2 regions of the Streptomyces sp. NPDC003042 genome follow, and region 1 is predicted to be linked to the other one. Evidence: riboswitches for the same ligand, from Rfam matches in the RefSeq annotation. Region 1 holds a riboswitch; the other holds the start of a gene.
What was found. Region 1 has a riboswitch for cobalamin ahead of ACWDYJ_RS28785 (FecCD family ABC transporter permease). Riboswitches for the same ligand answer to the same signal wherever they lie in the genome.
Positions count from the first base shown of each region.

Region 1 (4,204 bases):
GGGTGCGGCACGCGGTGCGCCCGTACGCCGAAGACCTCGGTCAGCAGTTCGGTCGTGAGTACGTCGTACGGAGCGCCGGAGGCGACGATCCGGCCGTGCTCGATGACGTAGAGCAGGTCGCAGTGGACGGCGGCGAGGTTGAGGTCGTGGAGTGCGGTGAGCACGGTGAGCCCGCTGCCGCGCACCAGCGACAGCACTTCCAACTGCTGGGCGACGTCGAGGTGGTTGGTGGGCTCGTCGAGCACGAGCACCTGCGGCTGCTGGGCCAGCGCGCGGGCGATCAGGACCCGCTGCTTCTCCCCGCCCGAGAGCGTGAGGAAGCCGCGGTCGGCCAGGTGTCCGGCGCCGACCCGCGCCAGCGCGGCCTCGCAGGCCTGCCGGTCCCCGGCGGTGGTGCGGGCCGTGGCACTCTGGTGCGGCAGCCGTCCCATCGCTACGACCTCGGTGACCGTGAAGTCGAACTCGGCGACCGACTCCTGGGGTAGCGCGGCCAGCCGGCGGGCGCCGTCGCGCGCGCTCATCGCGTGCAGGTCCTCCCCGCCGAGCCGGACCGTACCGGCCGTGGGGCGCAGCGCCCGGTAGACGCAGCGCAGCAGGCTGGACTTGCCGCTGCCGTTGGGTCCGACCAGCCCGACGAGCTGCCCGCCGCCCACCCGCAGGGTGACGTCCTCGACCAGCCGCGCGCCCGCGGTCTCGACCGTCAGGTCATCGATGTCGATCCGCATCACGCGCCTCCGAAGGTGTACGAGCGGCGGCTCATCAGCAGGACGAAGCACGGCACGCCGATGACTGCGGTCAGTACGCCCACCGGCAGTTCGGTCGGTGCCATCACGACGCGGGAGAGGATGTCCACCCAGATCATCAGGACCGCGCCCGCCAGCGGTGCGACGGCCAGCACCCGGCGGTGGTCGGCGCCGACCAGCATGCGTACGCCGTGGGGAACCATCAGTCCGACGAAGCCGATCGCACCGCTGACGGCGACCACGGCCCCGGTGACGGCCGCGCAGACCACGAAGAGCTCCTTGCGCAGCCGCCCCGCGTCCACGCCCAGCGCGGCCGCCGTCTCATCGCCCATGGCGAGCGCGTTCAGTCGGCGCGCCGACAGCGTGAGATGAACGAGGCCGGCGAGCACGGCGCCCGCGGCAACGGGCAGGGAGGCCCAGTTGGCGCCGCCGAGGCTGCCGAGCAGCCACATCATCGCGGAGCGGGCCGCCTCACCGCGCTCGGCCGCGAACACCATGAACGTGGTGACGGCCGAGAAGCCGTAGTACATCGCGCTGCCCGTGAGGACCAGCCGCATCGGGGTCAGACCACGAGCGGTGCGGGCGATCGCGTACACCAGCATCATGGCGAGCAGCGCGGAGAAGAACGCGGCGGTGGACAGCGCCCAGATACCGAGCGCGCCGAGCGCACCGAAGAGCATGACGGCGTTGGCGCCGACTGCCGCGCCCGAGGAGATGCCGAGGACGAAGGGGTCGGCGAGCGCGTTGCGGACCATGGCCTGCACGGCGACGCCGATGGCCGCGAGCCCTGCGCCGACGACCGCGGCCAGCAGGGCTCGCGGGAAGCGCAGTTCCCAGACGATGGTGTACGCCGGCACCTCGTCGGGGGCTATCGCTCCACCTGCCAGCCCCGACCAGAGATAGCGCAGCACCTCGCCCCAGGAGAGTCCGGAAGCCCCGATCCCCGCCCCGCAGACGACGGAGAGCACCAGCGCGACGCACAGGGCGGCGAGAAGAGGTGGCAGCGGCACGCGTCTTGGCGGCGCCGGCCCGGTGCCCGTTCGGGAAGCGTGCGGCGGCGCGGCAGCGCTGCTGTGTTCGACAGGTATGGCCACGGGCGGATCGCCTTCGCCTCGGGCCGTGCCACACGCCAAGGGAGCAGACCGCGACGTGGTGCGTCCGGCGCAGCACCCTCTCGCAGTCCACGGCGAGTTGTCAGGAGCCTTCACCGCCGCGGGTAATCGGGCTCACGGGGGACGGACCTGCCTACAGGTTCGTCACTCCGCCTACCGTTGCGGGTCAGCGCCGGACTTCCACCGGACTTCCCCCGCGGGGCGTGTGCAGCTTAGCGCGCTCCCGGCACGGCGCCGTGCGGGCCGAGCGGATACGGCCCTGAGCCCGAGTGCTGCAGCCAATGTGCTCAGGCCGATGAAGACGATGGACCGGCAGAACACGGCCAGCGACCCGACAGCTAAACGAACGCCAACAACAGGTGCTGCAATGGGTCGGCTGCCCCCGCCCGTGAGGGCCTGGCGCGCAGGGCCTCCACACTCGGCGCCCCGTCGGTGCGGGCGTCCGCGTCCCGGTACAGGCGGCACGAGACGCTCGGCGCGGCCCCCGCCACCGCGAACGGGTCGGCGCCATTGATCAGCACGGTGGGCGAGCCGGTCATGCCCCAGCGCGGCCTCTTCCTCCTCGCGCACCTCGACCAGCTCCACCTCCGCCGCCCGGCCGTCGAGCGCGGCGGCGATCCGCTCCTGCACGACCGGCGCGTTCGGGCAGTCGGGAACCGTCAGCCAAGCGGCATAAGGCGAACTCGCGGCGAGAACGGTCCAAGGACCGCAAGCCCGGTGGGCAGCGGGGACACCCGGGCTCGGGCCTGGAGTTCGCGCCGGTCTCGGAGTTGGCTGACACAGTGCCAGTCGAGCCCGCCGAGTGCTCGACCTGCGGCGAGTGTCTGGATTCGAACGCCCCTGGTGAGGGGTTCACCCCGGTCCAGCAGTGGGACGTCCCGCCGGTGACGCTGCGCAAGGTCCAGTTCGATCTGATGCGGCGGCGGTGCTCGGCCGGGCACCTCACCCAGGCGCCGCCTCCGGCGGGGGTGTCCGGGCCGGTCTGTTACGGCCCGAACGTGCGGGCGTTCGCCGCGCACATCGCTTATCGCGGGCATGTCAGCATGGAGCGGACCGCTGAGATGCTCGCGGAACTGTTCGGCTGCCCGGTGTCCACCGGGTTCGTCGCCTCCTGCCTGCGGCGACTGTCGACGCGGCTGGTCGGTTTCGAGACCGACCTGAAACGCGCGTTGGCCGCCGCGCCGCGGCTGCACCACGACGAGACCCCGGTGCCGGTCAACGGCGCGACCGGCTACGTCTACACCGCCCGCACCGACAATCTGATCTGGTACGGCGCGCACCAGACCCGCAGCCACGCCGCCATGGACGGCTTCGACATCCTGCCGCGCTTCGCCGGAGTGCTCATCCGCGATGACTGGCACGGCTACCACAAATACAGCGACACCACCCGTGGCGGGAAGGTCACCCAGGTGCAACTGTGCTGCGCTCACCTGCTGCGCGACCTCAAGGCCGTGTGGGAGTCCGACCCCGAACATCAGGCGTGGGCCGAGCAGATGCGCCAGACCTTGGAGAAGGCACGACGCCCCGTCGACACCGCGATCACGCAGGGCGCGGCCGGCCTGTCCACGACCACGAGCCAGAGCCTGCGGGATCTGTATCTCAACACCGCGCAGCAGGGCATCGACGCGAACACCCCCGGGACCGCCGGCCGCAGCCACGACGCCTACAAGCTGGCGAAACGGATGCGTGAGCGAGTCGATCAAGTCCTCAACTTCACCCTGGACTTCCACGTCGAGTGGACCGACAACCCAGCCGAGCAGGCGATCAGGATGGCCAAGCTCCAAGCCAAGATCAGCGGGAGCTGGCGCAGCATGCGAGGACTCACCGCGTTCTGCCGCGTCCGTTCCTACATCGCCACGGCCAAAGCCCACGGCGTCGAGGTCTTCACAGCCCTACGCAACGCCTTTCTGGGCGATCCCTGGAGCATCGCCACACCGGCATGACCATCAGGTCACCGCTGAATGGACCGTGCCCGCGGGTGGCGCGAGCGAAGGATGGTCGGGCGCGGGGCGGGCAGTCACGCCTGCTGCGGCCTGCGGAGTGGCTCGCTGTCGAGGCTGGCTGCCAGGGTCGCCGGTGATGCGGTGCGGCGTGGCCAGGTCCAGGCGGAGCGCAGGATGAAGGCCAGGAGCAGCACCTCGAGTCCGATGGAGAGGCCGTAGAAGTAGAAGTAGGTCCAGGACTCCCCTACCGCGTTGAACATCGAGACGGGGATGTAGAGCGTTGCTACGACGAGGTTGATGGTGCGGTTGACACGGGCGGGCAGTGTCGCGGAGAGCAGGATCATGAGGATCGGGATGGCCATGAGCGTGAGCGCAATGGCGACAAAGGTTGGACCGATGTCGAACT
Region 1 is NZ_JBSFTP010000075.1:29,652-33,855, forward strand. Features, by position in the region: gene ACWDYJ_RS28780 (ABC transporter ATP-binding protein) at 1-725, opposite strand, end outside; gene ACWDYJ_RS28785 (FecCD family ABC transporter permease) at 725-1,753, opposite strand; cobalamin riboswitch at 1,937-2,072, opposite strand; gene tnpC (IS66 family transposase) at 2,365-3,798, shown strand; gene ACWDYJ_RS28795 (DUF6326 family protein) at 3,873-4,204, opposite strand, start outside.

Region 2 (4,204 bases), on a different contig from region 1:
AGCGGAGGCCAGTCACCGTCGCGGAACTGCTGCCACAGCGAACGGGGCGGCACGTACGGGGCGTAGGGCGGCGGCCCCGGAAAGGGATGCGGCCCGGGGTGCGGGTACTGGCTGGGACCGGGCTGCGGCGGCACGCCCGGCGGCGGCGGTGGCTGACCCCCGTTCGGCCGCGATATCGGGCCGTACGGGTTCGGTCCCCCGAAAGTCACGCCGGTTTCCTTCCTGAGATGCGGGACGGGTGTGCTGGGCAGCGATCCTGGTGGATCTCCGCCGAAGTCAACACGATCAACACAGTCAACACGGTGAGCACAGTCAACTGCCAACTCCGCGACCGCACATGGGGTTGCCTACGCCTGCCCGGCCATCGCCCTCGAAACGTGCGTCGGCGGGCTGCCCGTCGGGTCGACGACAGGTCGTCACCGGGTCAGCGGTGCTCGGGATTGGGGAAGTCGAAGCGGCAGCCCGCGTCCCACTCGGACCGCTGGTTGCCATGGGCCGGCATGCCGCCCGCGCGCTTGAGGAGCGCGGCGAGGTGCATCAGGTTCCACGACATGAAGGTCGTGTTGCGGTTGGTGAAGTCGTTCTCCGGCCCGCCCGAACCGGGGTCGAGGTACGAGGGCCCGGGCCCGGCCTCGCCGATCCAGCCCGCGTCGGCCTGCGGCGGGATGGCGTAGCCCAGGTGCTGGAGGCTGTACAGGATGTTCATGGCGCAGTGCTTGACGCCGTCCTCGTTGCCGGTGATGAGCGCCCCGCCCACCCGGCCGTAATAGGCGTACTGCCCCCGGTCGTTCAGCAGGGAGGAGCAGGCGTAGAGCCGCTCGATGACCTGCTTCATGACGGAGCTGTTGTCCCCGAGCCAGATGGGGCCGCAGAGCACCAGGATGTCGGCGTCCATGATCTGGCTGTAGAGGACCGGCCACTGATCGCTCTCCCAGCCGTGGTCGGTCATGTCCGGCCAGACACCCGTAGCGATGTCGTGGTCGACCGCCCGGATCAGGGACGTCCGGGCGCCGGCGGCCTCCATGACGGCGCGGCTCCTGGAGATCAGGCCCTCGGTGTTGCTGGTCTCGGGCGAGCGCTTGAGGGTGCAGTTCACGTAGACGGCGGAAAGGTCCGAGTAGTCGGGGTGGTTCGCGGTGGCGGAATCGTCGGGCACGCCCCCCACCCTGCCCACCGCCGGCCGGGATCGCCAGCGCGCCGCGCCCGTCCGGGCCGCCTTGGGGTTGGTACCGGTCGGCGCGGGCGACTAGGGTCAGCGGGCCTTGGTGTTCGGGAAACCGGTGGAAAACCGGTGCGGCCCTCGCCACTGTGATCGGGAAGTCCGGCTCCACTCCTGCGGGAAAGCCACTGGGACCGCGCGGGAGACCGTACGGCCCCGGGAAGGCGGAGTTCAGGGCATCAGTACCCGTGAGCCAGGAGACCGGCCGGGGCGCGTCGTCCATCCACGAGGTGCTGGAGAGGTCTCTCTACTCATGCATATAGCCGAGGGGTTCCTGCCCCCTTTGCACGCGGTCGCCTGGGGCGCCGCATCCGCTCCCTTCGTCGTCCACGGTGTCCGCGCCCTGACCCGTGAGGTCAAGGCCAACCCGGAGAGCACGCTGCTGCTCGGGGCGTCCGGAGCGTTCACTTTTGTCCTGTCCGCCCTGAAGATCCCCTCCGTGACGGGCAGTTGCTCGCACCCCACCGGGACCGGGCTCGGCGCCATCCTCTTCCGGCCGCCGATCATGGCGGTGCTCGGCACCATCACCCTGCTGTTCCAGGCCCTGCTGCTGGCGCACGGCGGGCTCACAACCCTCGGTGCCAACGTCTTCTCGATGGCGGTCGCCGGGCCGTGGGCGGGCTACGCCGTCTACCGGCTGCTGCGGAAGTTCGACGTACCGCTGATGGTGACCGTGTTCTTCGGTGCCTTCTTCGCCGACCTGGTCACCTACTGCGTGACCTCCGTCCAGCTGGCGCTCGCCTTCCCGGACCCGGGCAGCGGATTCGTCGGCTCCCTGGAGAAGTTCGCGGGCATCTTCGCGCTCACCCAGATCCCGCTCGCGGTCAGCGAAGGGCTGCTGACCGTGCTCGTGGTGCGGCTGCTGATGCAGTCCAGCAAGTCCGACCTGGTGCGCCTGGGCGTCGCCCGGCTGACCGGTGGCACCAAGGCGCGGCAGGAGGCGACGAACCGATGACCAGGAACGCGAAGATCAACACCCTGCTGCTGCTCCTGGTGGCGGCGCTGGCCGTGCTCCCGCTCGCGCTGGGGCTGGGCGACGGCCAGGAGGAGCCGTTCGCGGGCGCCGACGCGCAGGCGGAGGCGGCCATCACCGAGATCGAGCCGGACTACGAGCCGTGGTTCTCCCCCCTGTACGAACCCCCCTCGGCGGAGATCGAGTCGGCGCTGTTCGCCCTCCAGGCGGCGCTCGGCGCGGGCGTGCTCGCGTACTACTTCGGCGTCCGTACGGGCCGGCGCCAGGCCGCCGCCGCAGCGGGGTCCGAGGCCGGGGCCGGGGCGCCCTCCGCCACGCCGGAGCCGTAGGCGGTGCTGCCGATCGACGTGGCGGCGCACAGCAGCCGCTGGCGGCGCCGCCACCCGCTGGAGAAGGCCCTGTTGGGGTTCGGGCTGACCGTCACCGCCGTGTGCCTGCCGCCCTGGCCCGGCGGGCCGCTGGTCGCCGCGGCGACCCTGGCCGTATTGCTGGGGCCCGCCGGGGTGGCCGGGCGGCAGCTGTGGCGGGCCTTCCGGATCCCGCTGGGCTTCTGCTTCACCGGGGCGCTGCCGCTGCTGGTCTCCGTCGGGGGGCCGGACGGGTTCCTCGCGCCGGCCCCTGACGGCCTGCGGCACGCCGGGGAACTGCTGCTGCGTACGTCGGCGGCCTCGCTCGGCGTGCTGCTCTTCGCCTTCACCACCCCCGTCTCGGACGTCCTTCCCCGGCTGGTCCGGGCCGGGGTGCCGGCCCCCGTGGTGGACGTGGCCCTGGTCATGTACCGGATCGGCTTCCTGCTGCTGGACTCCCTGGCCCAGGTCCGGCGGGCGCAGGCGGCCCGCCTCGGGAACACCGGCCGGGCGGCGGCGTGGCGTTCGGTCGCCGGGCTCGCCGCGACCTCGTTCGTCCGGGCCTTCGACCGCGCGGCGCGGCTCCAGGAGGGGCTGGCCGGGCGCGGGTACGACGGCGCGCTGCGGGTGCTCGTACCGCGGGCGGCGCTGTCCTGGCGGTTCCTGACGGCGTCCGCCGCCCTCCTGACCGGGCTGGTCGCCGCAACCCTCGTACTGAAGGAGCTCTCCCGTTGAGTCCGTTGGTGGAACTGGTCGGCGCGGGCTACGCGTACGAGGACGGGCCCGCGGTGCTGTCCGGCGTGGACTTCGGCATCGCCGAGGGACGGGCGCTGGTCCTGCTGGGCCGCAACGGCAGCGGCAAGACCACGCTGATGCGGCTGCTGAGCGGGGGCCTGCGGCCGGGTTCGGGCACGCTGCGGCTCGACGGCACGGCGGTGACGTACGACCGGTCCGGGCTGACCCGGCTGCGGACGGCGGTGCAGCTGGTGGTCCAGGACCCGGACGACCAGCTCTTCGCCGCCTCGGTGGAACAGGACGTCTCCTTCGGCCCGATGAACCTGGGCCTGCCCGCGCCGGAGGTCCGGCAGCGGGTCGACGCCGCACTGAAGGCCCTGGACATCACGGCGCTGCGGGACCGCCCGACCCACCTGCTCTCGTACGGGCAGCGCAAGCGGGCGGCGATCGCGGGCGCGGTGGCGATGGCCCCGCGCGTGCTGATCCTGGACGAGCCGACGGCCGGGCTGGACCCGGACGGCCAGGAGCGGCTGCTGGACGTCCTGGCCGGCCTCACGGACACGACGGTGGTGATGGCCACGCACGACGTGGACCTCGCGGTGCGCTGGGCCGACGACGCGGCGGTCCTGACCCCGTCGGGCATCCGCGTGGGCCCGGCGCCGACCCTCTTGTCGGACCCGGCCCTCCTCACGTCGGCGGGCCTGCGCCAGGCCTGGTCCCCGGCGGTGACGGCCCTGCTCCGCACGCACGGCCTGCTGGCCCCGGGCGCCCCCGGCCCCCGTACCCCGCAGGAGCTGTCCGCGTGGAAGTCGGTACGCGGCTGACCGCACGCCGCGCAAACTTAGGATGTCGGCATGTCGCTCCCGCACGCCATCCTCACCGCCCTGCTCGAGAAGCCCTCGTCGGGGCTGGAGCTGACCCGGCGGTTCG
Region 2 is NZ_JBSFTP010000132.1:2,662-6,865, forward strand. Features, by position in the region: gene ACWDYJ_RS34805 (hypothetical protein) at 1-53, opposite strand, end outside; gene ACWDYJ_RS34810 (flavodoxin family protein) at 425-1,156, opposite strand; cobalamin riboswitch at 1,247-1,443, shown strand; gene ACWDYJ_RS34815 (energy-coupling factor ABC transporter permease) at 1,473-2,174, shown strand; gene ACWDYJ_RS34820 (energy-coupling factor ABC transporter substrate-binding protein) at 2,171-2,521, shown strand; gene cbiQ (cobalt ECF transporter T component CbiQ) at 2,525-3,274, shown strand; gene ACWDYJ_RS34830 (energy-coupling factor ABC transporter ATP-binding protein) at 3,271-4,098, shown strand; gene ACWDYJ_RS34835 (PadR family transcriptional regulator) at 4,129-4,204, shown strand, end outside.
Region 2: another riboswitch for cobalamin. It lies ahead of ACWDYJ_RS34815 (energy-coupling factor ABC transporter permease); the one in region 1 lies ahead of ACWDYJ_RS28785 (FecCD family ABC transporter permease).